Regions from separate parts of the Ornithinicoccus hortensis genome, predicted to be linked through region 3. Evidence: riboswitches for the same ligand, from Rfam matches in the RefSeq annotation. Region 3 holds a riboswitch; each other region holds the start of a gene.

Region 1 (8,213 bases), 450 kb from region 3:
GACAGCACCTCGTTGTCGTGGTTGACGTAGAGGCCGAACGGGATGCCGGGGTTGGCCCGGGCCAGCAACTGCGCGTCCGCCGCCTTGAGCGGCTCCTCGTCCTGCGGGGCGATGTTGCCGATGACGTCGACCTGGCCGGACTGCAGCGATCCGGACCGGACGCCGGACTCGGGCACGACGGAGAACTCCAAGGTGTCCAGATAGGCCTCCCCGGTGTGCTGCCACAAGGAGGATCCCCAGTCGTAGCCCTCCCGCTTAGCCAGCGTGATCGAGCTGTTCGGCTCGTAGTTCTCCAGCGTGAACGGGCCGGACCCGACGACGCTGGCGCACCGCTCGTCGTCGGACTGTGCGGCCGACTCCGGCGACAGCAGCCCGAGGGTATGCGTCGAGGTCGCCTGCAGGAACTGGGCGTTGGGCCGGTCGAACTCGACGGTGAAGGTGCGGTCATCCTCGACGGTGGTGCCGGCGTAGCCGTCGAGGTAGCCCTTGATCAGGGCGCCACGCGCCCCGATGTCCGTGGCCCGGTCCAGGTTGGTCTTGACCGCCTCGGCGTCCACCGGGGTGCCGTCGCTGAAGGTGGCCCCCTCCTGCAGATGGAAGGTGTAGGCGCTGGCGTCGTCGTTGACCTCCCACGACTCGGCGAGCCAGGGGACGATCTCCCCGGTCTCCGGGTCCTGGTCGGTCAGGGAATCCACGAGGTGGCGGATCGAGTAAATGGTGTCGTTGCTGCCGACCTGCTGCGGGTCGACGCAGCCCTGGTCGGATCCGACGGCAAACCGGAGGGCACCGCCGGGCGTGACCTCTTCGGGTGCCGACGCCGGCAGCGCGCTGGCCGCCGCGCCGTCGCCGCCCTCGCCGTCGGTCTCTGTGGCTCCTCCTGGCGCGCATGCCGCGAGGAGGAGTGTGGCACCGAGGGCGCCGGGGGCGAGGAGGGTATGCCGGGAGGCCCGGTGCCGGGCGGCGCCGGCCCGGAACGTGGGTCGGGTGGTGTGGTTCATGGGTGTCACCGATCAGGGGTGGGGTCGGATGCAGGAAGGGCCGGGGCGATCTCGCGATAGCCACCGTCGTGGTAGGCGAGTGGGGGTCCCGGGGTGTGCTCGAGGTCGACCACCTCGGCCAGCACGACGGCGCTGTCGCCGACGTGCGTGCGGCTGCGGACCGCGAGGATGAGACGGGCCAGGGCACGGTCGAGGACGGGCAGACCGTGCGGCCCGGAGGCCCAACTTCCGGCAGCGGCGAACCGGTCGATGCCGCTGGTGGCGAACGCCGTGGCCACGTCCTGCTGGTCCCGGTGGAGCAGGTGGGCCGCCACGTGGCCGGCGCGCTGGAGGGTCGGCCAACTGGACGCGCCCCGGGAGATGTTGAAGCTGACGTAGAGCGGGTCGACCGACACCGACACCAGGGAGGTGGCGGTGAAACCGACCGGGCGCAACGGCCCACCGGCGGTGATCACGCTCACCGTGCCGACCGCGCTGCGGAAGGCGGCCCGGAAGGCGCTCGCGTCCGGGCCCGGCTCCCCGGTCAGGCCGGTCGCCCCATCGTGGGCGGTGAACGCGTGGGCGGTCATCGTCCTCCTCCCGTCACGACGGGCTGTTCGGCTCGGACGCCCGCTGCGGTCAGCGCACGCTGCAGGGTGCCCGCGTGCTCGCCCACCCAGTCGGCGACGACCGTCTCAGCGTCCGGTACCTCCGGCTCGAGCAGCGACACCGCCCCAGACGGGACCTGCGCGCCGAGCTCCTCGAGGAGCAGCTGCAGCGTCGCGGCCACGGAGTCACGGTGATCGGGCTTGCCGGCGATGGCCACCGGCACGGCCACCACCCCCGCGAGGTCGCCGGCCTGGTAGGTGTCCAGGAAGATCTTCAGCAACCCGGTGTAGGTGCCCTTGTAGGTCGGGGTCGCCACGACGAGGAGCCGGGCCGAGCGGACCGCACCCCACGGGTCCGGATGCGGTGCCGCCGCCGTGGCCGGCTCGGCGGTGAACGTGATGCCGACGAGCTCGGCCAGTTCCAGCACCTCCGGTGTGTCACCGAGGTCCAGGTCGGGCAGGGCTGCCCGGACCTGTTCCACGACGGTGCCGGCCAGGGCGGAGGTGCGGGACCCCGCGCGCGGGTTCCCGACCAGGACCACGGTCTGTGCGGTGCTCATGCGGACTCCTTCCGGACCCCGGCTGCCGCCGCGGTCTCCCAGTCGGTGGCGGGGCGGGCAGCGGACAGCCCCAGCTGGTCGCGCAGGGTCGACCCCTCGGCATAGGAGGCGCGCAGCGCACCCCGCTCCACCAGGAGCGGCACGACCTGGTCGACGAACGCGTCCAGGCCCCCGGGGGTGATGTGCGGCACGAGGATGAACCCGTCGCTGACCTCGGTCTGCACCGCGTCGATGAGAGCATCGGCGATCGTCTCCGGGCTGCCCACGAAGGCCTGCCGCTGGCCGCGCTCGATGGCGACCTCGCGCAGCGTGAGGTTCTTCTCCTCCGCGAGGGCCCGCAGGCGGGTGACCTCCGCGCGGGCGTCGTCGACGTGCCGGGCCCGGCCCTGGATGATGCTCGAGGGGCCGACCTCGGGCTCCACGTCGGGCAGCGGCCCGTCGGGGTCGTAGCCGGAGAGGTCCCGGTTCCACACCTGCTCCAGGAGCAGGATCGCGGTCTGCCCGCTGACCTGCTGGCGGCGGATGTCGGCGGCAAGCTCCGCGGCCTCCTCGTCGGTGTCGCCGACTACGAAGGTGACCCCGGGGAGGATCTTGAGGTCGTCGGGGCGACGGCCGTAGCGGGCGAGCCGCGACTTGACGTCGCGGAAGAAGGCCCGCCCCGCCTCCGGGGTGCCGTGCCGGGTGAAGATCACGTCCGCGGTGCGTGCCGCGAACTCGCGTCCCCCGTCGGAGTCGCCCGCCTGGAAGATCACCGGGTGCTGTTGGGGCGAGCGCGGCACGTTGAAGTGGCCCGCGATGTCGAAGTGGTCGTCGTGGTAGCCGAACTCCCCGACCGTCCCGTCCGCCAGGAAGCGCCCGTGCTCCTGGTCGCCGGCGACCGCGTCGACCTGCCAGGAGTCCCAGAGGTGCCGGGCCGCCCGGACGATGCTCTCGGCGCGCTCGTAGCGCAGCTCCCGGTCGAGGTAGCCGCCGCGGCGGAAGTTCTCGCCGGTGAAGGCGTCGGAGCTGGTGACCACGTTCCACCCGGCGCGGCCGCCGGACAGGTGGTCCAGGGTCGCGAACTGGCGGGCCACCTCATACGGCTCGTTGAAGGTGGCGTTGATGGTGCCGACCAGCCCGAGGTGGTCGGTGACCCCGGCGAGCGCGGCGAGCACCGGGAGGGTGTCCGGCCGACCGACGACGTCGAGGTCGTGGATCAGGCCGCGCTGCTCGCGCAGCCGCAGGCCCTCGGCGAGGAAGAGGAAGTCCAGGTGCCCCCGCTCGGCAGCCCGAGCGAACCGGCGGAAGGAGTCGAACTCGATGTGGCTGCCGGAGCGCGGGTCGCTCCAGACGGTGGTGTTGTTCACCCCGGGGAAGTGCGCCCCGAGGATGACCTGCTTGGGGGGTGTGCTCATGTCGGTGTCCTTGGAGTTGGGTGGTCAGGCGCTGGCGGCGTAGCGGTTGACGGCGGCCGGCAGGCCGAGCCGTTCGCGCAGCGTGGAGGGGCCGTATGCGGTGCGGAACAGTCCGGCGCGCTGGAGCGCCGGGACGAGGGCGTCGGTGATCGCCGGGAGGTCGATCGCGTGCTCGGCGGGGCGGAGCCGGAAGCCGGCATACCCGAGGGCGTGCCACCGCTGGACCAGGTCGGCCAGCGCTGCCGCGTCCCCGGCGAAGACCAGGGCGTCGGAGGTGAACTCCTCCCCGGCGACCTCGTCGAGTTGCCTCAGCCGCGCCGCCCCGTCGCCGTGCTCCGGGGTGGACAGCACCACCTCGAGGTCGGCGAAGACCTTGAGCGGGGTGTCGGCGGTCCGGTGCTGCCCCTCCAGCTCGCGGACCTGCGCCAGGATGGCCGCGGCGTCCTCGTCGTCCCGGGGCGTGACGTAGAGGACGTCGGCGCCGCGGGCGGCCAGTTCGTAGGGGATCGGCTGGTGGCCGAGCGCGGTGACGACCGGCTGCCCCTGCGGCGGGCGCGGGGTGATCGAGGGGCCCTTGACCGAGAAGTATTCGCCCTCGAAGTCGATGTAGTGCAGCTTGTCCCGGTCGATGAACCGCCCGGTGGCGGCGTCGCGGATCTCGGCACCGTCCTCCCAACTGTCCCACAGCCGGCGGACCACCTCGATGACGTCGCCCGCCTCGTCGAACAGGCTGCGCAGCTGCGCCTGCGCCTCCGGGGAGGCGAGGTCGCGTGCGTCACGGACGTCCCCGAACGGCGCGGCCCGACGACCGACGTGCGCCGCCTCGGCCGGGCGGGCAGAGACCTGCACCCGCCAACCGGCCCGTCCGAGGCTGACGTGGTCCAGGGTCGCCAGGTTCTTGGAGACGTGGAACGGCTCGGTGTGCGTGGTGGTGATCGTCGGCACGATGCCGATCCGTTCGGTGCGGGTGGCGACCCAGCTGGCGACCAGGCTCGCGTCGAGGCGGCCGACCAGCCGCGAGGTGGTCGGCACCGGGGCGGGACCGAACGGGGTGCCGGCGTGCAGCGCCAGGCTGTCCTCGATGGTGATGAAGTCGATCAGTCCCCGCTCGGCGGTCAGCGCCTGATCGGTCCAGTATCGACCGGTGAAGACCTCGGTGGCCCGGGAGCCGGTCCGCCGCCAGGAGGCGGGGTGCCAGCCGGTGCCGTCCAGGGCGATGGCGAGGTGCACGGGGGTGTCGGAAGTGGGCAGCGTCGAAGTCAACGAGATCTCCTGTGGGTGCAGGGCGGTCCGTCGTCGGACCGGGAGGTGGGGTCGGGGACCCCGGGTTTAAGGGGGAAGGTGCTGCGTGCGGGACGTCGGTCAGCGGTGCTGACAGGCCCCTCGGGCCGAGCGCATCCGAGCGGGCCCGGCGTCCTGACATCGGGCGGACAGGTTGCGCTGCTGCTCCGGGATGACGCTGAACAAGGGAGTGACCTCCGTGGCTGTCGCACTTGCCGATCGCGGTATTGCGACCGGCCCGGTCCTCACCTGGAGCACCCCACTGCGAGAGAGGGTTGCCGCCCAGCAAGCCAGGGCTTGACGCTGGGGCTCATGACCGAGATGAACATAACACGGCATTCGGATGATCCGTCAATAGCGTTATGCATCTCGGCAGCGTGACCTACCTCACCCCCGCCTCCCCGACCAGACGCGCGACCGGTCGGCCCCACCACCCCACCAGACGCGCGACCGGTCGGCCCCACCACACGACCAGACGCGCGACCGGGCGATCCCGACGATCGGCATACAAAGCCTTGACGGCCTCACCGCCGACCCCTACTGTCCAATTGGATAGGCCACTAGGCCAAGTCCTGTGCGGACACCAGGGGGTATCAATGGGGTGCCCTCGTTCCACGAAGGGGAACAGCACATGAAGGCACGCACCATCTGGGGACGGGGAATCTCCGCGACCCTGCTCATCGGAGTTCCAGCCCTGCTCCCAGTAGCGGCCCATCCCGGGGTGATCACGCCCGAGGCCGGCTCCACCGACGCCGACCCTCACCTAGAGATGGTGGTCGAATCACGCACTCCGCTGGAGGGCGTCGACTCCGACTACGAACGGCTCACCGGCCACGTCTACGGAGAGGTAGACCCCGATGACCCGGCGAACGCCGCCATCGTGAACCTGGACAAGGCGCCCGTGAATGACCAGGGGATGGTCGAGTACAGCGTCGACTTCGAGATCCACAAACCGACCGACATGAGCGAGGGCAACGGCACCCTGCTGTATGAGGTGGTCAACCGGGGTAGGCCGCTGATCCCGGCCTTCGTCAACGGCGAGGACACCCTGCTCTACGACGAAGGATTCACCCTCGTGTGGTCCGGGTGGCAGGGCGACCTCCCGGAGTCCGAGGCCACCCTCAACGCCGACTTTCCCGTCGCGACGGACGACGGAGAGCCCATCGTCGACCTCGTCCGCGACGAGTTCGTCGACCAGGGCACGGGGACCTGGACCGGAACGCTGAGCTACCCGGCAGCATCCCTGGACCGCGAGGAGGCCTCGCTGACGATCCGGGAGAAGGAGAGCGACCCGCGCCAGCCCATCGACGACTGGCAATACGTCAACGACCAGCAGATCGAGGTGACCCACCCCGGCGCACCGTTCGACTCCGGCGCCATCTTCGAGTTCATCTACCCCGGGACCGAGCCGACGGTGCTCGGGCTCGGCCTGCTCAGCACCCGGGACATCAACTCGTTCCTGCGGTTCGCCGACCAGGACAAGGAGGGCAACCCGAATCCGCTCGGCGGCGAGTCGATCGACAATGCCGTGGCGCTCGGGGTGTCCCAGAGCGGGCGCTACCTCCGGGAGTTCATCTACGAAGGCTTCAACCAGGACCTCGACGGCCGACAGATCTTCGACGGGGCGATGCCGATCATCGCGGGCTCCCGCCGCATCTGGCTCAACTACGAGTTCGCCCAGGTCGGTCGTTGGTCCAAGCAGCACGAGGAGCACCTGCAGCGCGGCGACCAGTTCCCGTTCACCTACCCCACCATCCAGGACCCGCTGACCGGCGAGACCGACGGGATCCTGCAGGCCTGCAGCGCCACGCAGACCTGCCCCAAGATCATGCACGTGGACGGCGAGTACGAGGTATGGGGTGCCCGCGGCTCCCTCGTGGTGACCGACGGGGACCCGGCCGGACCGACCGACGTGACGATGCCGGACACGGTCCGGCTCTACATGGTGGCGGGCACCCCGCACGGCGGGGCGAACGCCATCCTGCCGCCGAACGACGACCTCGGGATCTGCCAGCAGGTCAACACCCCGCTCGGCACGCAGGCGGTCATCCGATCGCTGGTCCTGCGCCTGGACAGCTGGACGGCAGACGGGGTCACCCCGCCGGCCAGCAACTACGGCTCGGCCGACGCCGGCACGCTCGTCGGCTCGGCGCAGGACGAGACGCGCTTCCCCGATATCCCGGGCGTGACCTACAACGGACTGTTCAACTACCTGAGGGTCACCGACTACGCCACGACGCCTCCGACCGAGGGTGCCGAGTATGCCGTCCTGGTGCCCCGGGTCGATGTCGACGGCAACTCCCGGGCCGGGATCCGGTTGCCCGCTCTGGAGGCGCCGCTGGCCACCTACACCGGGTGGAACCACCGGTCGGCCGGCAACGCGGAAGGCGAGCTGTGCGGCTCCTTGGGATCCTTCATCCCGTTCGCCGCGACGAAGGCGGAGCGGATCGACAACGGCGACCCGCGCCGGTCGCTCGAGGAGCGCTACAGCTCCGACGACCGGTATGTGTCTCGGTACTCGACCTGGGCACACTCCCTGGTCCGCAAGGGCTACCTACTCCCGGCCGATGCCCAGTCGATGATCGAGGAGGCGAAGGGCATCTCCGTCCGCTGACGCCGACCGGGCGCCCGTCGGCAGGACGGCGGGCGCCCGGTCACGCGTCCGGTCGCCCCTAGAGACAGCCCGGTCGCACGTCCGGTCACCCCCTGGGGCCGCCCGGTCGCACGTCCGGTGGGGTGGTGGGGCCGCCCGGTCACACGTCCGGTCGGGTGGTGGGGTCAGGGGCGGGCGAACCAGGCGGCGGCCAGCAGCTCGTGGGAACGCGCCCGCGCCTCGTGGTCATGCGTGATCGTCGTGATCAGCAGCTCGTCGGCGCCGGTCGCGGCCTGCAGCACGCCGAGCTGGTCGGCGACCCTCTCCGGACTCCCCACGAACCGGGTCCGGAGGCGGTCGTCCACCAGGGCCTCTTCCTCGGGCGGCAGCGGGTCGGCGGCGGCCTCCTCGGGCGTGGGATACGGGATCGCCCCGCGGCCGGTGCGGATCGAGGCCACCCACTGCCCGTAGCCGGCCGCCAGGTATTCGGCCTCGTCATCGGTGGGGGCCACGACCACGTCCGCGGAGACCGTCACGTGCGGTGCCGTCAGCCGGTCACCGGGGACGAAGCTGTCCCGGTAGTGGCCGACGGCGTCGATCACCCCGGACGGCGCGACGTGGTAGTTCGCGCCGAACGGCAACGCGCGCTGCCCGGCGAGCGCCGCGGACTCGCCCTTGGAGCTCCCCAGGATCCACAGCTCGGGGTCGCTCGGGGTGTCGGCTGCGGCCCGGTCGAGCGACAACTCCCCGACCTCCAACGTCCCGCCGAGGATGTCCTGGATCGTGGTGACGATCTCGGC
Region 2 (10,158 bases), 460 kb from region 3:
ATCCCGAGCACGATGTCGTAGGGCACTTTCGCCTCGGCGAGCAGCACGTTCATGTGACCGGGCAGTCGCCCCGCGACGGGGTGTATGCCGAAGCGCACCTGCGCGCCCCGCTTGCGTAGCCGGGCGGTCAGGTCGGCGACGGGATACTGCGCCTGCGCCACGGCCATGCCGTAGCCGGGGGTGATGACCACCGACCGGGCCTCCCGGAGCAGCTCGGCCACCTCCGCGGCGTTGCTCTCCCGGTAGTCACCGACCCGCTCGCCCTCCTCGAAGGCGACGCTCTCGGTGCCGAAGCCGCCGGCGATCACCGAGATGAAGGAGCGGTTCATCGCCCGGCACATCAGGTAGCTGAGGATGGCACCGGAGGACCCCACGAGGGCGCCGGTGACGATCAGCAGGTCGTTGCCCAGGATGAAGCCGGCCGCGGCGGCCGCCCACCCGGAGTAACTGTTGAGCATCGACACCACGATCGGCATGTCCCCGCCACCGATCGAGGCCACCAGGTGCCAGCCGAAGGCGAGGGCGATCACCGTCATCAGCACCAGCGGCAGCACCGAGTGGCTCACCATGAACCAGACGAGCAGCCCAGCGGAGACCACGAGCGCCAGCAGGTTGAGCAGGTGCCGGTGCGGGAGCATCAACGGGTTGGCGGAGATCTTGGCGCTGAGCTTGAGCGCCGCGATGACGGAGCCGGTGAAGGTCACCGCGCCGATGAAGATGCCGAGGAAGACCTCGACCAGGTGGATGGTCTCCTCCGCCCCGGTCAGCGGACCGGGAGCGACGTAGGCGTTGTAGCCGACGAGCACCGCCGCGATCCCGACGAAGCTGTGCAGCACCGCGATGAGCTGGGGGATCGAGGTCATCTCCACGACGCGGGCGCGCCACAGGCCGATCGCCGCGCCGACCGCCATCGCGGCCCCGATCAGTGCGAGCGTCAGGACCGGGTTGTCCGCCTCCAGCGCGGCCAGCCACACGGTCGCACCGAGCGCGATCGTCATGCCGATGATGCCGAAGGCGTTGCCGCGCCGGGCGGTCTCGTGCTTGGACAGCCCCGCCAGGGACAGCACGAACAGCACGGCCGCGATGATGTAGGCGGCCTGCACGAGGTTGAGGGAGGTGACGCTCATGCCGCCTCGTCCCGCCGGAACATCCGCAGCATCCGCCCGGTGACGGCGAACCCGCCGAAGACGTTGACGCTGGCCACCACCACGGCCCCCAGGGCCAGGCTGCGGACCAGGAGGTCCTCGTTGCCGACCTGGAGGAGCGCGCCGACCAGGATGATGCCGCTGATCGCATTGGTCTCGGCGAGCAACGGTGTATGCAGGGCGTGCGTCACGTTGGTGATCACGTAGAAGCCGACGATGACGGCGAGCGTGAACACGGTGAAGTGGCCCAGGAAGGTCGGCGGCGAGACGCTGGCCACCAGCGCGAAGAGGACCGCGGCGAGGCCCATCGCGGCGTACCGGCGACGCGGGTCCGGTGGGGGTTTCGGGGGCGAGGGCGCGGGCTCCGGCTCGTCGACGGTAGCGGCTGCGGCCGCTGGGGGCGTGGCCGACACGGTGACCGGGGGCGGCGGCCAGGTCACGGTGCCCTCGTGGACCACGGTCAGGCCGCGCTGCACCTCGTCGTCCAGGTCGAGGACCAGGTCACCGTCCGAGCCGGGGGTGAGCAGCGTGATCAGGTTGGCGATGTTGGTGCCGAACAGCTGCGACGCCTGCGTCGGCAGCCGCCCGGGCAGGTCGGTGTAGCCGATCACCCTGACCCCGCCTGCGGTCGTCGTGACCTCGCCCGGCACGGTCGCCGCACAGTTGCCGCCGTTGGCCGCCGCCATGTCCACGACCACGCTGCCCGGTCTCATGGCGGCCACGGTCTCGGCGGTGATCAGCCGGGGCGCCGGCCGGCCCGGGATGAGGGCGGTGGTGATGACGATGTCGGCCTCGGCGCACTCCTGCGCATACACCTCCATCGCCCGTGCCTCGAGGTCCTCGTCCATCTCGCGGGCGTACCCGTCGGCGCTGGGCCCCTGGTCGGGGAGCTCGATCTGGACGAACTCGGCGCCCATCGAGGCGACCTGCTCGGCCACCTCCGGCCGGATGTCGAAGGCCCGGACAATGGCGCCCAGGCTCGAGGCGGCGCCGATCGCGGCCAGGCCGGCGACCCCCGCGCCGATCACGAAGACCTTCGCCGGCGGCACGGTGCCGGCGGCCGTGACCTGGCCGGTGAACACCGACCCGAACTGGTGCGCCGCCTCGACCACGGCCCGGTAGCCACCGATGTTCGCCATCGAGGAGAGCACGTCCAGCGACTGCGCCCGGGAGATCCTGGGCACCGCGTCCATCGCCAGGGCCGTCACCCCACGGGCGGCGAGCGCGTCCAGCAGGTCCGGGGACAGCGCCGGGCTGAGCAGCGCGACCAGGGTGGTGCCCGGTCGCAGCCACGCGATCTCCTCGGTCGAGGGCGCGTTGACCTTCAACATCACGTCGGCGGACCACACCTCCGGTCCGGGGTCCACGGTGGCGCCCGCCCCGGCATACGCCTCGTCCGGATAACTGGCCCGGCTCCCCGCCCCGGACTGGACGGTCACGGCATACCCCAGGGCGACCAGCCGACCCACCGACTGCGGCGTCGCGGCGACGCGCGTCTCCCCGGGGAGCGACTCCAACGGGACGCCAATGCGCACAGGGGCTCCTTCGCCTCGGGTCGACGGCGGTCCCCCGTCCCGTGGACCGTCCGCCGCTTCGCACCCTACAAGGAGGGTCCGACCGGGCCCGGGAGGTCCCCGGCCGCGAGGTCGGCGGGGACGACCCGGAGGGGCCACGGCCGGGCCAGTTCTGCCACCTCGTCGCCGGCAGCGCGGGCCACCTCGCGGTAGCCGTCGGCGTCCAGCTCCCAGGCCCGCAGGGACGGCTCGTCCGGGTCCACCACCCAGTAGGACGGGGTCCCTGCCTGCTCGTAGCGCAGCAGCTTTGCGCCGAGGTCGAAGGAGCGGGTGCTGGGCGAGAGCACCTCGACGACCAGGGCAGGAGGGCCGTCGACCCACCCCGCCGTGACGGTGGCCGGTGCCGCGACCAGCAGGTCCGGCTGCACCACGGTGTCCGTTCCGAGCCGGACGTCCAGCGGTGCGGCATACACCCGGTGCCCCGGCGTGATCGTCGACCGCAGCAGGAACAGCAGCTCGGTGACCACCTGCTGGTGGCGCGGGACGGGCGACGGGGTCACGACCAGCACCCCGTCGATGAGCTCGTAGCGGTGCCCGTCCTCGACGTCACGGATCGCCTCGAAGTCCTCGAGGGTCAACGGCCGGCTCAGCGGAGGGGTCGGCATGACTCCCATAGTCCCCCTTCCCTCCCATGCGGTCCAGGTTGGCACGGCACGCCGGACGCGGGGCCGTCCGTCCACAGCCGGGCCCGCAACCTACCTGCCGACCAGCGCCTCCCGGACGTGCGCAGCCAGCTGCACCGAGGCGTCGATCTCGACCCGGCGGATGGACACGCTCTCGATGTTGAAGCCGAACGGCATACCCAACCGGGTGCAGAAGTCCGCGAGGCCGGCCGCGATCTCGGCGCACTGGCGCAGCGACTCGGCGAGCGGGTCCTCGGCACGCTCGAGCTGGTTGAGCAGCCACCGGGGCAGGTTCACCCCGAGCCACTGCAGGAAGTCCAGCGTCTTCAGCGACCCGCAGACCGAGAGGGTGAAGACCAGCGGTGCCGGCCGCACCCCCCGGTCCACGCACGCGTAGTAGTAGTCGGAGACCAGGTCCTTGGCGGCATCGATGTCGTAGACGACCTGGGTGACGAAGAAGGACGTACCCGCCGCCTGCTTGCGGAGCATCCGGTCGTGCTCGTCACCGCGCGCGGCGTGCCGCTCCGGGATGGCGACGGCGCCGAGCGGCAGGGCCGCGCCGCTGTCGCGCCACAGCGACTGGGCCTCCGCGAGCCGGGTGCGCACCCGGGTGGAGCCGGTGGACGCGCCGACCAGGACGGTGGCCACCCGGTCCGGGTCCTGGTCGGTCAACCACTGCTTGAGCTCGGTCGGCTCGTACTTGCCGACGGTGCGGTAGACGACCACGGGACCGTCCCAGCCGGTGAGGTGGGTCCGGAAGTCCGCCGGGTCCATCGTGGGCAGGTAGGGGAAGGGGCGCTCCTGCGGGTTGCGGTCGCTCTCGTCCTCGATGTCGTAGAGGATCAGTGCGTCCAGGTCCAGGTCGCGCAGCCGGCCGGTCATCACCTCGGCGATGCGGGCCCGGTCCGCCTCGGGCGTGTTCTGCCGGGGCGGGGTCATGCTGAACAACAGCAGGGGCCTCCCGGGCGCGGCCAACCGTGCCCCGAGGCCGGCCCGTGCCGGCTGCCGCGTGCCCACCAGTTCGCCTCCTGTCGGCGTCACGCTACCTCGCTGCGGTGGGCCGGGTCGGCCGCCTCCGTCGCCTCCAGGGCCCGGTCGAGGCCGGCGCGCAGGTCAGCGACCAGGTCGGCGGCCTCCTCGATGCCGACGGACAGCCGCAGCAGCCCGTCGCGGATCCCGGCGACCTCGCGGGCCTGCGCGCTCATCGAGGCGTGCGTCATGGTGGCCGGGTGGGCGACCAGGCTCTCCGTGCCGCCCAGGGACTCGGCGAGGCTGAAACATCGCAGCCCGTCCAGGAACGCCCGCACCGCCAGCTCGCCCCCCACGAGCTCGAAGGACAGCATCGCGCCAAAGCCCTTCTGCTGCCGGGCCGCGAGCTCGTGGCCGGGGTGGTCCGGCAGGCCCGGGTAGTAGCAGGCGGCCAGCGCGGGGTGGTCGGCCAGTTCCTCGACCACCGCCGTCACGTTCTCCTGGTGTGCCCGGATCCGGGTATGCAGTGTCCGCAGGCCGCGCAGGGTCAGGTAGGAGTCGAACGGGCTGCCCACGATGCCCAGGACGTTGGCCCAGTAGGCGAACTCCTCGTGCAGCTCCCGGTTCGCCGCGATCACGGCGCCGCCGACGACGTCGCTGTGGCCGTTGATGAACTTGGTGGTCGAGTGCACGACGGCGTCCACGCCGAACTCGAACGGCTGCTGCAGCACCGGGGAGAGGAAGGTGTTGTCCGCCACCACGAGGGCACCGACCCGGTGAGCGGCCTCGGTGACCGCGGCGATGTCGGTGACCCGCAGCAACGGGTTGGACGGCGTCTCGAGCCAGACCACCTTCGGGGGGTTCGGTCCGGAGAGCGCCTCCTGGACGGCGACCGGGTCGCCGAAGTCGACCGTCCGGCTCGCGAACTGACCCCGGCCGGAGAGGGAGTCGAACAACCGCCAGCTCCCGCCGTAGCAGTCGTGCGGCACCAGGATCGTGTCGCCGGGCCGCAGCAGCGCCTGGGTGCAGAGCGTGATCGCCGCCATGCCGGTCGCCGTGATCGTCCCGCCGTAGCCGCCCTCCAACGTGGTCAGTGCCTCGGCGAGGACGTCGCGGGTCGGGTTGCCGCTGCGGGTGTAGTCGTACTCCCGGGGCACGCCGAACTCGGCGAAGCTGAAGTTGCTGGACAGGTACAGCGGGGGGATGACCGCGCCCTGCGCGGGATCGCTGTCGATGCCGGTCCGCAGGCCGCGGGTCAGTCGGGAGATCTCGGTCATGTCGGTCGCGCCCTTCCCAGGTGTCCGGCCGCCAGATCCTGCGGGTGCGGACGATGGGCGCTACCCGGGGGCGGGCCTGCGACCCGTCCACGAGCTCCATCTTCCGGCCGACCCCGAGGGGCCGCCGCAGGATTTGGCACCTTTCCCGCGGGTTACCCCGCGGGAGGCTGCCCCGGCTTCATCGGGCCTGTCCCTCTGCCGGTCGTGATGGATTTCGTTCGGAAGCCTAACCCATCACGACCTCAATGCGAAAGGAGACCCGCCTCACACCGCGCCGCTAACGCAGGATCTTCGGTAGGAGTCATCGGCGCCGCGAGCGGCCGCGACGGGATCGACGCGCGCAGCGCCGGTGCCACCTCCGACTGGAACAGCTCGAGGCTGGCCCGGTGCTGGGCCCCGGTCAGCCCCTCGCCGTCGGCGGACACGTGGAGCACCTCGTGCCCGAGCTGCTCGTGGTAGCGGTGCACCTTGTCGACGACCTGCTCGGGGCTGCCGATCAGCGCCGAACTGCGCTCGACGAAGTCCTCGTAGTCCCGGAACGACGGCTCCACCCCGAGCGCCGCGAACTGCCGGGTCCGGGCCTCGTAGACCGGCCGGTAGAGCCCGACCGCCTCCTGGCTGTCCCGGGTCACCACCAGGCCGGCGGAGCCCGCACCCACCAGGGCCTCCGCGGGGTCCCGGCCGGCCGCCGCCCACTGCTCCCGGTAGTACCGGACCAGTTCGGCATACGGCCCCACCGGATGCGTAACGTTCGCCGAGAACAGCGGTTCACCGAATTCGATCGCCAGGTCGACCGAGGCGGTGCTCGTCGCGCTGCCGTGCCACACCCGGATCGGGCGCTGCAGCGGCCGGGGCCACACCTCGGCGTCGACCAGCGGCGGGCGGAACCGGCCGGACCAGGTGATCCGGTTGTCCCGCCAGAGCCGCCGGAACACCTCGTAGGACTCGCGGTTACGGGCCCACTGGTCCTCGGGGGTGACCTGGAAGAGCTCCCGCTGGGCCGAGCCGTTGCCCTTCCCGATGATCAGCTCGAGCCGCCCGTCGGCCAGGTTGTCCAGCGTCGCGTAGTCCCCGAAGGCACGGACCGGGTCCAACAGGCTGAGCGTGGTCACGCCGGTGAACAACCGGATCCGGCTGGTACGCGCGGCGATGTGGCTGAGCACCACGGGCGGCGAGGAGGAGATGAACGGCCGCTCGTGGCGCTCGCCCACGGCATACCCGTCGAAGCCGAGCTGCTCGGCCAGCACCGCGTTGTCAACCACCTGGCGCAGCCGCTCGTGGGTCGACAGATGGGTCCCGTTGACCGGGTCGGGGACGTGCGTGATCAGGGTGAGCGCGAGGAACTTCACGCGGGGACTCCTTGGGCGTTGGGGTGCCGCGTCCCGGCGATCGCCGAGAGCAGCTCGTGGGTGTAGGGGTGCGCCGGGCGCTCGAAGACCTGCTCGGTGGGGGCGAGCTCGACGATCCGCCCCTGGCGCATGACCGCGACGTCGTGCGCGATCTGCCGGACGACGGACAGGTCGTGGGTGATGAACAGGTAGGCCAGTCCGTCCTGCGCCTGCAACTCGGCGAGGAGTTCCAGCACCTGCGCCTGCACCGAGACGTCGAGCGCCGAGACCGCCTCGTCGCAGACCACCAGGTCGGGGGACAGGGTGAGCGCCCGCGCGATCGCCACGCGTTGCCGTTGGCCGCCGGACAGCTCGGCCGGCTTGCGGGTCAGCGTCCCGCCGGGCAGCGCCACCCGGTCGACGAGGCGGGCGGCCAGCTCGCGCTGCGAGGCGCGGGTGCCGACCGAGAACGCACGCAGCGGCTCGGTGACCAGCTCCTCGACGGAGAACCGCGGGTCCAGCGACGCATACGGGTTCTGGTAGATCAGCTGCGCCCGCCGCCGCAGCTCGCGCCACGGGCGGCCCGAGGCGGTGGTGATGTCGGCGCCGTCGAAGGTGATCGTGCCGGACGTCGGGTCGGCCAGCCGCAGCACCAGCCGGGCCGTTGTGGACTTGCCCGAGCCGGACTCGCCCACCAGGGCCAGCGTGCGGCCCCGGTGCAGCTCGAAGCTGACGTCGTCGACGGCCCGCACCACCCGCGGGCCGCTGCCCCGGGTGGCCGGGAGCGCGAAGTCCTTCACCAGGTGCTCGGCCCGGACCACGGGCGTCGCCTCCTCCGGCACCGGCACGGACGGGGCGTATGCCGGGCCCGTCACCCGGGCGCCGAGGCCGGGCGCGCTGGCCAGGAGCCGCCGCGTGTAGGCGTCCTGCGGGTCCTCCAGGATCTGCCGGACGGGGCCCTCCTCGACGACCAGGCCGCCCTGCATCACCACGATCCGGTCGGCCCGGTCCGCGGCCACCCCGAGGTCGTGGGTGACCAGCAGCACCGAGCTGCCCAGGTCGGCCGTCAGGGTCTCCAGGTGGTCCAGGATCCGGCGCTGCACGGTGACGTCCAGCGCGCTGGTGGGTTCGTCGGCGATCAGCAGGTCGGGGCGTCCGGCGATCGCGATGGCGATGAGCACCCGCTGCCGCATGCCGCCGGACAGTTCGTGCGGGTACTGGCGCAGCCGCACCTCGGGGCGGTCCAGCCCGACCCGCTCCAGCAGCCCCAGCGCCTCGGCCCGCGCGGCGGCCCGCGGCAGCCTGCGGTGCGCGGTGACCGCCTCGAGCACCTGCGGCCCGATCCGCTTCACCGGGTTCAGCGAGACGCTCGGGTCCTGTGGGACGAGGCCGACCTCGCGTCCCCGGACGGCGCGCAGCCGGCGCTCGCCCCACCGGGCAATGTCCCGTCCGCGCACCGCGATGGTGCCGCCCTCGACGGCGGCGTTCTCGGCGAGGAGCCCGATCACCGCGTGGGCCAGTGTGCTCTTGCCGGACCCGGACTCCCCGACGAGCGCGACGACCTCACCGCGCCCGACGGCCAGGTCGACGCCCCTGAGCGCCTCCACCCGACCCCGTGAGGTCTGGTAGCTGACGCGCAGGTCACGGACCTCCAGGACGGTGTCGGTGCCGGCCGGGTCGGGCTGCCCGGCCCGGTCGGACGGCGTGCCCCGGCTCACCGGAAGCCACCCCACTCCCCGTCCAGGGCCTTGGAGACCCGGTTCACCGCGAGCACCGTGGCGGCGATGGTCAGTCCGGGCAGCGTGGTCAGCCAACTGGCGGTCGCCAGGAAGTTGCGCCCCTCGGACACCAGCGACCCCCACTCGGGGGCCGGTCGCGGCGCCCCGTAGCCCAGGAAGCTCAGCGCCGAGACGGCCAGGATCGCCATCCCGAACTCGAGCACCGCCAGCGCCAGGATCGGGCCGGAGGCGTTGGGCAGCACGTGCCAGCGCAGCGTCACGTGCCAGCGGGACCCGAGGGAGCGGGCGGCCTCGACATACGTGGCCTGGCAGACCCGGAGGGTCTGCGACCGGGCGATCCGGGCGAAGGTGGCGATGCTGCCGACGGCGACGGCGATCGCCACGTTGGTGGGGCCGAAGCCGAGGGCGGCGATCAGCGCCAGCGACAGCAACAGGGACGGGATCGCCATCAGCACGTCGACGACGCGCATGACGACGTTGTCGACCCACCCGCCGAGGAAGCCGGCGGTCACCCCGAGCAAGCCGCCGACGACCAGGGCCAGGCCGACGGCGACCAGCGCGGTGCGCAGGGACAGGGCGGTGCCGTGGACGACCCGGGTGAACAGGTCCCGACCGAGGTGGTCGGTACCGAACAGGTGGGCCGCGCTGGGTGCCTGGAGCTTCTCGGCGGTGATCCCGGTCTCCGGGTCACCCGGCGCGACGAGGCCGGGGGCGAAGGCGGCCACCACGACCACCAGGAGCAGCGCGAGGCTGAGCACGAGGCCGGGACGGCGCACCGCGAACCGGACCGCCTTGGGCCACCGGGCCGCGGGGAGAGCACGCGACCGGGACCGCGCCGGCTGCTGCAGCGCGCCGCCGGCGGGTGCCGGCCGGTCACCGCCCTGGGCGGGTGGGTCGAGCAGGACCGTGGTCTGGGTGAGCGACATGGGGCTCCCCCTCTCAGGAGTAGGACCGGCCGACGGCGACCCGGGGGTCGGCCAGCGGCAGGACGAGGTCGACGAGCAGGTTGGTCAGGACGAAGACCGTGGCACCGAGGACGACGACGCCCTGGACCACCGGGAGGTCCTGGAAACTGACCGAGCTGACCGTGAGCCGGCCGACGCCGGAGCGGCTGAACACCGTCTCCACCACGACCGAGCCGGCGATCAGGTTGCCGATCACCAGGCCGAGGACGGTCAGCACCGGCAGCGAGGCGTTGCGCAGCGCGTGCCGGGCGTGGATCGCGATCCTGCCGATCCCCTTGGCCCGGGCGGTGACGACATACGGCTCGCGCAGCGCGTCCTGCAGGCAGGTGGCCAGCACCTGGGCGATCAGCGCACCGATCGGCACGGCCAGCGTCACCGCCGGCAGCACCACCGACCGCCACCCCTGGTCGCCCATCGCCGGGAACAGGCCGAAGGTGAAGCTGAACCACTGCACCAGCACCAGCCCGACCCAGAAGGTCGGCAACGACACCGCCACCGGCGGCAGCGCCAGCAGGAACTGCCGGACCCAGCCGACCGA
Region 3 (10,158 bases):
ACGGGCGCCGTGCAAGAAACCCGCCCCGTGCTCGACTGCGCGGACATCTCGAGCCCGCGGCAGTTCAGCGGCCTCTCGACCCTGTCGGTCCTGACCTTCGACCTCACCACCGACGCCCTCGAGCCCACCACGGGCACCGGACTCGTGGCCTCGGGCCAGACCGTCTACGCCTCCCACGACCGCCTCGTCGTCGCCACCAGCCCCTGGGACCTCTGGTCGATGGGCTGGGCGACCGACCTGGCCGAGCCCCCCGAGAGCGCCACCGACCTGCACACCTTCGACATCAGCGACCCCGCCGCGACCGACTACGTCGCCTCGGGGACGGTGCAGGGCTGGCTGCTGAACCAGTTCGCCCTCGACGAGCAGGACGGCACCATCCGGGTGGCGACCACCACCGGGGACACCTGGGGGCAGTCGCCGGACTCCGAGTCCGCCCTGATTGTGCTCCGGGAGGAGGGCAACGAACTGGTCGAGACCGGCCGGGTCGACGGGCTCGGCAAGACCGAGCAGATCCACGCGGTGCGCTACCTGTCCGCGGACCTGGCCGCCGTGGTCACCTTCCGCCAGGTCGACCCGCTCTACCTGGTGGACACCTCCGACCCCACGGCTCCCGCGCTGTTGGGCGAGCTCAAGATCCCCGGCTATTCGGCATACCTGCACCCGGTCGGGGAGGACCTGCTCCTCGGGGTCGGGCAGGGCGCCGACGTCGAGACCGGCGCGACCGAGGGGCTGCAGGTCTCGTTGTTCGACATCGCCGACCCCTCGGACCCGCAACGGGTAGGCCTGCTGTCCTGGGCGGACACCTACTCCCCGATCGAGTGGGACCACCGGGCCTTCCTCTTCTGGCCCGCCACGGGTCAGGTCTTCCTTCCGGCCAACAGTTGGGCCGAGGACGAGAAGGAGAACTTCGGCGGCGTGCTCACCGGCACCATCGACGGGTCCGTCCTCACCGAGGGGCCCCGGGCCACGACCGCGAAGGGCAGTTGGGGCGAGGGCCCCGCCCGGGTCCTGGTCGTCGGCGACCAACTCTTCGCCGTCGACTACGAGGGCCTCTCCCGGTTCGACCTGGCGACCATGGAGGGTGGCCGGATCACCAACTGGTGACGCGCCCCCGGCCCCTGGCGCTGACTGGCTGGTGACCGCTCCGGTCCCTGGCGCAGACCGTGTACTGACGCGCTCCCGGCCACTGGCGCCGGCTGTGGGGAAACTTTTGGGGCCCATAGCCCCCACTTGTTTCCACACCAACCCCGCACGCGGGCGGCGGCTGCGACCGGACCCGGGTCAACACCTTGGCGTAGCGGACCCAGGCTCGGAGCAAGACTGAGGGTGAGCGGAGTCTGAGGCCGGCGGTCCCGGGTCGGACACAACTCGCGTGGAAACTTGTGGGGCCTATAGCCCCCATTTGGTTCCACACAAATCCTGCGCCTTGGCTCGAGGGGCGCCGGGACAGCGGCAAAGCGGCCCCAGCTTCAGAGCAGGCGCCGGCCCATCGCCCAGGCGGTCAGCTCGTGCCGCGAGGACAGCTGGAGCTTGCGCAGCACGGAGGAGACGTGGGTCTCCACGGTCTTCACCGAGATGAAGAGCTCCTTGGCGACCTCCTTGTACTGGTAGCCGCGCGCGATGAGCCGCATCACCTCGCGCTCCCGCGCGCTGAGCCGGTCCAGCTCCTCGTCGACCTCCGCGATCTCACCGGCCGCGGCGCCGAACGCGTCGAGCACGAAGCCCGCCAGCCGTGGGCTGAACACCGCGTCCCCGTCGGCCACGCGTCCGATCGCACCCGCCAGCTCGGTGCCGCTGATCGTCTTGGTCACGTACCCACGGGCGCCGGCCCGAATGACCGCGATGACGTCCTCGGCGGCGTCGGACACCGACAGTGCCAGGAAGCGCACCGGCCCACCGGACTCGCTCAGCGCCCCGGGACAGCCGGTGATCACGTCGCTACCGCCCTTGCCGTTGCCGCCTGGCAGGTGGACGTCGAGCAGCACCACGTCGGGCCGGGTCTGGGTGATCACGGAGACGGCCGAGTCGACGTTGCCGGCCTCGCCGACGACCTCCAGCGGGCGCCCGCCGCCGGTCACGCCCGCCTCCCCGAGCTCGGCCTTCACCCCCGAGCGGAACATGTGGTGGTCGTCGACCAGGACGAGCCGGATCGGTGCGGTCATCAGGGTGCTCCTTCGTCGCTCTGCGTATGGGGACTCGCACCGGGCAGGGTCAGGCTCACCTCGGTGCCGTGGTCCAGTCTCCGGATCCGGGCCGTGCCGCCGTGCCGCTGCATCCGGCCCAGGATGGACTCCCGGACCCCGAGCCGGTCGGGCGACACCGCCTCCGGGTCGAAGCCGGGCCCGTGGTCGCGCACGAAGGCCTCCACCCCGGACGGCCCGACCTCGACGTAGGCGGAGACCGGTGGGGCGCCGTGCCGTACTGCGTTGGTCATCGCCTCGCGCAGCGCGCTGACCAGGGCGTTTCCGGTCTGGTCGAGGTCACGGTCGCCGGTCACCACGACCTCGATCGGCACGCCGTGCAGGTCCTCGACCTCGTGGCCAACGGCGGTGATGGCCGAGGCGAGGCTGCTGTCGCTGCCAGAGGGTCCGGCATACAGCCAGTTGCGCAGCTCCCGTTCCTGGGCCCGGGCCAACCGGTTGACCTGGGCCGGGTCGTCCGCGCGGCGCTGGATCAGCGCCAGCGTCTGGAGCACCGAGTCGTGCAGGTGGGCGGCGATGTCGGCCCGCTCTGTCGCACGGATCCGCTCGGTCTGCTCCCGGCGCAGGTCGCGCCACAGCCGCATGGCGTAGGGGGCGACGATGAGGGTCACCCCGACCAGGACGACGAGCACCGCGACGGCCATGTCCCACAGTTCGCCCAGGCCCTGGTCGCGGCTCACCACCATGATCAGCCCGACGACGGCGATGGCCACCCCGATCGCGAGCCGGGTGACCGCCTGGTTCCGCTGCGGGCCTTCACCGGGCACCCAGCGACGACGCGTCGCCTCGTCCAGCTGGGACCAGGCGAACACCGCGCCGAGGGCCACCACCAGGAACGGGATGGTGAGGTCCAGCCGCAGGTTCACCCCCAGGCCCTGCAACCCGAACACGGCGCCGGTGACGATCAGCGCCACCCCGATGAACAGCACCCAGAGCGCGGAGTCCGGGACCCGCAGGCGGTCCCCCAACCAGCCGGTCGGGCCACCCTGCGCGGCTTCCTCCCCCGTCTCCCGGCCCGGTCGCTCCCCGGGGTCCTCGGCGACAGTGGCCCACAGCACGCCATACACGAGGAAGCCCAGGCCCCCGGCGAACGCCAGCAGGACGAAGCCCACCCGCAGCGCGTTCGGGTGCAGCCCGAGGTGCTCGGCCAGTCCCGCGCAGACACCCGCCAGCTCGCGCCCGTGCACGGCGCGCCGCAGCGGCGGGCGGGGATGGTCGATGGTCTGCACCCCTCCATCCTGTCCCACCGTGGGCGCTGGTCCCACCGTGATCGACCGAACTCAGGGTGCGGCCAGGGTCCGGTCAGGGTCGCCCCTCATGGCGAGGGTCGGCCCGCAACCGGCACCGTGGGGGTATGACGAACACACCTGGGGGCCAGGGGCACCACCCCGGCACCGACTCCTTCTTCGACGCGTTGCGCCGGATCGACCTGCGCCGCGACCCCGACGCCTGGATCGGGGGTGTGGCCGCCGGGACCGCGCGACGTTTCGGGCTGGACCCGCTGGTGATCCGGATCGCTTTCGTGGTGGCGGCACTGATCTTCGGCTTCGGCGTCGCGCTCTACCTCTGGGCCTGGCTGCTGGTGCCGGACCGGTCCGAGCGCACCCACCTGGAGCAGGGCCTCCGGGAGGGCCGCGGGGAGTCCATCCTGCTGCTGGTGGTCACCACCTTCGCCACGATCGGGATCCTGCCCTGGTGGGGCGGTCCCGGTGGCTGGTGGGGCGGCGGCTGGTGGTTCGCCTCCGTGGTGCTCACGGTCGCCGTCGTGATCGGCGTCGTCATGCTGCTGCGCTCGACCGGGGTGCTCGACGGGTCCGACCCGAACCGTGGCGGCACGTTCCGGCACGAGACCACCGGTGCAGGCTGGACCGGCTCGCAGCAGACCGGTCCGGGCTGGGCGGGCTCCCAGGACACCGGTCCGGGCTGGGCGGGTGCCGTGGGCGCCCCCGACGGACCCCGGCCGCCCCGGCGCGGCACCGCAACCCCGCCGCGGCCACCCCGGCAGCCCGCACCACCGCGTCCGATCCGCGAGCGCCGCAAGACGGCCGGCGCCACGACGGGACTCATCGCGACCGGACTGGCCATGCTCACCTTCGGCGGCCTGCTGTGGGCGGGGGCGCAGTACGACCTGCCCGGCAACACCCTGGCGCTCGCCTGCGCAGGGGCTCTGGCAGTGCTGGCCGTGGTCGTCCTGGGGCTCGGGGCCGCCGGACGCCACAGCGGGTGGGTCGGGTTCCTGGCCCTGGTCAGCCTGGTCGGGACGGTCGCCTTCGCCCCGCTGCCGGACGACTACCAGGTCTCGACCCGGGTCGGCCAGGACACCTGGCGACCGACCAGCGTCACGGCGGGCGAGCAGTTCGCCCTCGGTGCGGGCGAGGGCATCCTCGACCTCACCGGGCTGGACCCGGACGCGGTCGACGGAGAGACGATCCGGGCCGATGTGAACGTCGGCCACCTGCGCATCCAACTGCCCGAGGACCTGACCGTCCGGATCGAGGCCGGCTCCGGCATCGGGACGGTCAACCTGAGCGGCCCGCCCTTCCAGGACCAGGGGTTCTCGGTCACCGGCGGGCTCAACGTCAACGAGGACCTCGTCGTCGGCGACGGTCCGGTGGATCTCGTGATCGACGCCCAGGTGGGCATCGGCCAGGTCACGGTGGAGAGGAACTGAGGATGATGAACGACGACAACCAGCTCCGACCGCACGCGGAGACCCCGGACTTCCCGGTCGAGCGCACCGAGATCCCGGAGTGGCGACAGGTCGCCGCCGATGACGACCGGACCCGGGAGGTGCCCGGGCCTCCCGCGGCCGAGGAACCCACCGATGGCTGGGCGTCCTCCGGCTCGGGCGGCAGGGACCACCCGGGAGCCACGACCGACGCCGACCCGACGCCCCCACCCCCGCAGCCGGAGCGGATCCCGGCACCCACCGGGCCGGCCTGGGGCACCGTGGCCTTCGGAGTCGTCTGTCTGGCGGTGGCCGCCGGCGCGCTCACCCTGCAGTTCGTGGACATCACCGTGGACTGGAGGTATGCCGCACCCCTCGCCTTCGCGGGGGTGGGCGCCCTCCTGGTGCTGGTGGGCCTGGTCGGGCTGGCCGGTCGTCGCAGTCAGGAATGAACCCTCCGACCGGGCTCACCCCCGGTCATCCCCCGGGGGTGAGACCGGTCGGCTCCTCCATGGGCGGCACCTCGTTGCAGACCCCGACCGGCAACAACCCGGTGAGCGTCAGGGTGGCCGCCCCGCCCGGCGCGGCGACCGGATAGGTCAGCTCGCCCACCCCGTCGGCGAACCCGACGGGCGGGGGCGGCTCCACCACGAACCCGTCGGCGAACGTGATCGACTCCACCAGTGGCCAGTCCGCCGCCAGGTCGGCCCGGGCGCCCAGGTCGACCATCGCCGCCTCCTCGGTCACCCCCTCGGGGTAGGCCAGCCGGACCGTGGCCGACCGGCCGGTGAAGGCCACCGCGATCCCCTCGACCCGGAGCAGGCCTGGCACGTCGTGGTCCGCCACGACCTCGTCCTGGTCCTCCTCGGTGGCATCCACCCCGAGCGCCTCGTGGAACGGGATGCAGCCACGGCGCAGGTAGAGCGACTCGGCATCCGTCCCGGCCAGCCTGACCACCGCAGGGTCTGCGGCGATCGTGGCATCCCCACCGGTCGCACCCCCCGACACCACCACCGACTCCTCCTGCTCCAGGTGCGCGCCGGCCAGCGGTCCCACGCCGTCGGCCACCGCCCGCTCGACGCCGTCCGGGTCCAGGTCGGGCCGGAGCCCGAGGGCCAGGCCCGGGGCGTCCCCCGTCCAGCGCGCCTCCCAGTCGACGTCGTCCTGGGTGAAGCCGTACCGCAGCATGAACCGGGAGTTCTCCTCGCGCAGCGCGCCGTCCGTCAGCAGGACGGTGCTCTGCGACACCTGCCCCCAGAACTCGATCCGGTCGGTCATCAACCACTCCGAGGTCATCTCGGGCACGCCGAGGCGCTCGCGGATGGCGTCGAAGTCGGTGATCGTCACGTGGGTCGCGGTGTCCGGCACCAGGAACAGCACCGCGCCGGACGGTGTGCCGGACCGGGCGGGAGCCGTTCCGGTCGTCCGGGTCGCGTCCTGCGACCGGGACTCGTCCCCCGGCCCGGACGCCCCGGCCGCGTCGGACCCGCTGCCCACGGCGACGCCGGTGGCCTCCTCCCGGTCGTCCGACGGTCCCTGTCCGGCGCAGGCTGTGACCGAGACCACGACCAGGGCCGACACTGCGGCGAGGCGGGGGCGAAGCGGCATGGAACGACAGTAGCCCTCCGGCCACCGCCGAAGCACCACGCCGCCACACCAGTCGTTACCGAAGCATCTTCAGTCACGACCGGTTGATGGCCCCGATGAGCGCATTGACTTCGCGGGATTGTGTGGGGTTATATGTGTCCCAAGGTCATGAGTTCCAGCTTCGAGCCCCGGCTTGCTGGACGGCAACCCTCCACTCGCGGTGGGGTGCCCCGGGTGATGACCTGGCGGGACGCCATACGGCGTTCTCGCAAGCGCGGGCCACTCACCCGAGAGGCCCAGAGACGCTGACGAAGGAGCGCCGCTGTGACCTGTCGAATGTGTAGCCGCTAAGCCCGGCACGCAGACCCCTGCCCCCACCCCACCGCCGCTCGGCCCGTCGGCCGTCCCCCGGCACGGGCGGGGTTACCCGTATGCCGTCGGGCGCCGTGGCGCAGCCCGCCCTGCCGATGCGCCGCCGGCTCCCGCACCACCGTCCCCACGCACACATCCCCACGAATATCCCCACCACCATCCCCACGGATGCATCCCCACGAATCAGGAGACACCGACCATGACCTGGTCCTTCGCCACCCGCCAGATCCACGCCGGACAGACCCCGGACGCCGCCACCGGCGCCCGCGCACTGCCGATCTACCAGACGACCTCCTTCGTCTTCGACGACGCCGACGAGGCGGCGGCCCGGTTCGCCCTCCAGGACCTCGGCCCCATCTACACCCGGATCGGCAACCCGACCAACGAGACCGTCGAGGCGCGGATCGCCGACCTCGAGGGCGGGGTGGGCGCCCTGCTGCTCGCCTCCGGCATGTCGGCCACCACCCTGGCGATCCTCAACGTCGCCCAGGCCGGTGACCACGTCGTCGCGTCCCCGAGCCTCTACGGCGGCACCCAGAACCTGTTCGCCCACACCCTGCCCAAGCTCGGGGTCGAGGTGAGCTTCGTGGAGGACCCGACCGACGCCGAGTCGTGGGCCGCCGCCGCCAACGACCGCACCAAGGTGTTCTTCGCCGAGTCGCTGGCCAACCCCAGCAGCCAGGTGCTGGACACGGCCGCGGTGGCCGACGTGGCGCACCGCATCGGGGTGCCCCTCATCGTGGACAACACCATCCCGACGCCCTTCCTCACCCGTCCGATCGAGCACGGCGCGGACATCGTGGTGCACTCGGCGACGAAGTACCTGGGCGGCCACGGCACCGCGATCGGCGGCGTGATTGTGGACTCCGGCAACTTCGACTACGCGCAGCACGCGGAGCGCTTCCCCGGGTTCAACACCCCGGACGAGAGCTACCACGGGCTGGTCTTCGCCCGCGACCTCGGGGTGGGCAGCCCGCTCGGGGCCAACCTGGCCTACATCCTCAAGGCACGGGTGCAGCTGCTGCGCGACCTCGGGCCGGCCATCGCACCGTTCAACGCCTTCCTGATCGCCCAGGGGCTGGAGACGCTCTCGCTGCGGATCGAGCGCCACGTCGCGAACGCCAAGCACGTGGCGAACTGGCTGCTGGACCACGACCAGGTGGAGTCGGTCTCCTACGCGGGGCTGCCGGGCCACCCCTCCTACGAGTTGGCCCAGCGCTACCTGCCCGGCGGGGCCGGCGCGGTCCTGGCCTTCGAGATCCAGGGCGGCCTCGAGGCCGGCAAGCGGTTCGTGTCGGCGCTGGAGCTGCACTCCAACGTGGCCAACATCGGTGACGTCCGCTCGCTGGTCATCCACCCGGCCTCGACGACCCACCAGCAGCTGACCGAGGAGGCCCAGCGCGCGGCCGGGGTCACCCCGGGCCTGGTCCGCCTGGCCGTCGGGCTGGAGCACATCGACGACATCCTCGCGGACCTCGAGCTCGGGTTCGTGGCGGCCAAGGGGGCCTGATGCCGGTCGGGCTGTCCACCGGGACCCGGCGACGCTCACGCGTCGTCGGCGACCTCACCCTGGAGTCGGGGCAGACGCTGCCCGACGTCCGCCTCGCGTACGAGTCGTGGGGACGTCTGAACGAGGCGGGCGACAACGCGGTGCTGGTGCTGCACGCACTCACCGGCGACTCCCACGTCGAGGGTGACACCGGACCGGACAGCCCGACCGCGGGGTGGTGGCCCGGCCTGATCGGGCCGGGCCGCCCCCTCGACACCGACCGCTACTTCGTCATCGCACCGAACGTCCTCGGCGGCTGCCGGGGCAGCACCGGGCCCTCCTCCCCGGGACAGGACGGTCGGCCGTGGGGTTCGCTCTTCCCCCGGCTGACCGTCCGGGACCAGGTCCGGGCCGAGGCGCTGCTCGCCGACCGCCTCGGCATCCGCAGCTTCGCCGCCGTGGTCGGCGGGTCGATGGGTGGGATGCGCGCCCTGGAGTGGGCGGTCACCTTCCCCGGCCGGGTGAAGCGCTGCCTGCCGATCGCGACCGGGGCCGTCGCTACTGCCGACCAGATCGCCTGGGCCACACCGCAGCTGTATGCGATCCGCGCCGATCCGGCGTTCCACGGCGGCGACTACTACCCCGGCCCGGGTCCGCGCGCCGGCCTGGAGGTCGCCCGCCAGATCGCGCACGCCACCTACCGCAGCGGCGGGGAGATGGGTGAGCGCTTCGGCAACCAGCCCCAGCGGGGTGAGGACCCGGCACACGGCGGACGGTATGCCGTGCAGTCCTACCTGCAGCACCACGGCCGCAAGCTGGTCCGACGGTTCGACGCGAACACCTACCTGCACCTGACCGAGGTGATGAACGGTCACGACATCGGCCGCGACCGGGGCGGGGTGGACGCCGCCCTGCGCCGGATCACCGCCGACCTGACCGTCGCCGTGGTCGACAGCGACCGGCTCTTCACCCCCGAGGACGGCGCGCTGATCGCTACCGCCCCCGCGTGCCGGGGCCTGGCCACCATCCACTCGCCATACGGCCACGACGGCTTCCTGATCGAGACCGACCAGGTCTTCGCGATCATCGCCGACGCGCTGGCGGACCGGCCGGTCCGCGACCATGGCGGATTCTCCGACCGGGCACCGGCGCACGGCACCACGCCGACGCAGGGCAGGGCGCCGGTCACCCGGGACGCCGGCCAAGCTCCGTCCCGCCTCCAGCGGGCCCGCCCGGCGGTCTCCGCCGAGGAGTCCGTCTTCAGCGGTGGCGGCCTCTGGTAGACCGGTCCCCGGTCGTCCGCCACTCCTGTCCCACCCGCCTCGTCCCCTACCATGGGGCAACGACGGGCGGAGGTGCGCGATGGAGTTCTTGCGGGAGACGCAGTGGCTCTGGTGGGCCGGGGCGGCGCTGGCACTGGGGCTCATCGAGATCGCCTCCCTGGACCTGGTGTTCAGCATGCTCGCCCTGGCGGCGGTGGCGGCAGCGGTCGCGGCCTACTTCGGTCTCGGCTTCGTCGGCCAGGTCTTCGTCTTCATCATCACCGCCCTCGCCCTGCTCGCCCTGCTCCGGCCGCTCGCACTGCGCAAGCTCAAGCCACCGGGAGAGGGACAGCTCACCAACACCGCGGCCCACGTGGGGCGCACGGCGGTCGTCCTGAGCGAGGTGACCGACACCTCCGGTCTGGTGAAGCTCGCCGGTGAGGAGTGGACCGCCCGCACCGAGTCCGGCCCCGCGATCCCCCTGGGTGCCCGGGTGGCCGTCGTCCGCATCGAGGGCGCCACCGCCGTCGTCGCCCTCGTCCCGGCCGATCCGTCGCCCTAGTCCCACCGACCAGGAGG

Evidence for each region. Region 3 has a riboswitch for S-adenosylmethionine ahead of FB467_RS03895 (bifunctional o-acetylhomoserine/o-acetylserine sulfhydrylase). Riboswitches for the same ligand answer to the same signal wherever they lie in the genome.
Region 1: another riboswitch for S-adenosylmethionine. It lies ahead of FB467_RS01800 (LLM class flavin-dependent oxidoreductase); the one in region 3 lies ahead of FB467_RS03895 (bifunctional o-acetylhomoserine/o-acetylserine sulfhydrylase).
Region 2: another riboswitch for S-adenosylmethionine. It lies ahead of metB (cystathionine gamma-synthase); the one in region 3 lies ahead of FB467_RS03895 (bifunctional o-acetylhomoserine/o-acetylserine sulfhydrylase).

The regions. Positions count from the first base shown of each region.
Region 1 is NZ_VFOP01000001.1:398,485-406,697, forward strand. Features, by position in the region: gene FB467_RS01780 (ABC transporter substrate-binding protein) at 1-998, opposite strand, end outside; gene FB467_RS01785 (flavin reductase family protein) at 1,004-1,567, opposite strand; gene FB467_RS01790 (NADPH-dependent FMN reductase) at 1,564-2,145, opposite strand; gene FB467_RS01795 (NtaA/DmoA family FMN-dependent monooxygenase) at 2,142-3,539, opposite strand; gene FB467_RS01800 (LLM class flavin-dependent oxidoreductase) at 3,564-4,802, opposite strand; SAM riboswitch class IV at 5,024-5,138, opposite strand; gene FB467_RS01805 (alpha/beta hydrolase domain-containing protein) at 5,452-7,434, shown strand; gene FB467_RS01810 (LLM class flavin-dependent oxidoreductase) at 7,599-8,213, opposite strand, start outside.
Region 2 is NZ_VFOP01000001.1:387,243-397,400, forward strand. Features, by position in the region: gene pntB (Re/Si-specific NAD(P)(+) transhydrogenase subunit beta) at 1-1,127, opposite strand, end outside; gene FB467_RS01740 (Re/Si-specific NAD(P)(+) transhydrogenase subunit alpha) at 1,124-2,680, opposite strand; gene FB467_RS01745 (Uma2 family endonuclease) at 2,746-3,324, opposite strand; gene FB467_RS01750 (methylenetetrahydrofolate reductase) at 3,415-4,359, opposite strand; gene metB (cystathionine gamma-synthase) at 4,380-5,588, opposite strand; SAM riboswitch class I at 5,682-5,802, opposite strand; gene FB467_RS01760 (LLM class flavin-dependent oxidoreductase) at 5,831-6,937, opposite strand; gene FB467_RS01765 (dipeptide ABC transporter ATP-binding protein) at 6,934-8,634, opposite strand; gene FB467_RS01770 (ABC transporter permease) at 8,631-9,581, opposite strand; gene FB467_RS01775 (ABC transporter permease) at 9,595-10,158, opposite strand, start outside.
Region 3 is NZ_VFOP01000001.1:848,688-858,845, reverse strand. Features, by position in the region: gene FB467_RS03925 (beta-propeller domain-containing protein) at 1-1,104, shown strand, start outside; gene FB467_RS03920 (LuxR C-terminal-related transcriptional regulator) at 1,470-2,162, opposite strand; gene FB467_RS03915 (ATP-binding protein) at 2,162-3,430, opposite strand; gene FB467_RS03910 (PspC domain-containing protein) at 3,556-4,872, shown strand; gene FB467_RS03905 (hypothetical protein) at 4,875-5,321, shown strand; gene FB467_RS03900 (hypothetical protein) at 5,347-6,477, opposite strand; SAM riboswitch class IV at 6,621-6,737, shown strand; gene FB467_RS03895 (bifunctional o-acetylhomoserine/o-acetylserine sulfhydrylase) at 7,028-8,338, shown strand; gene metX (homoserine O-acetyltransferase MetX) at 8,338-9,600, shown strand; gene FB467_RS03885 (NfeD family protein) at 9,680-10,141, shown strand.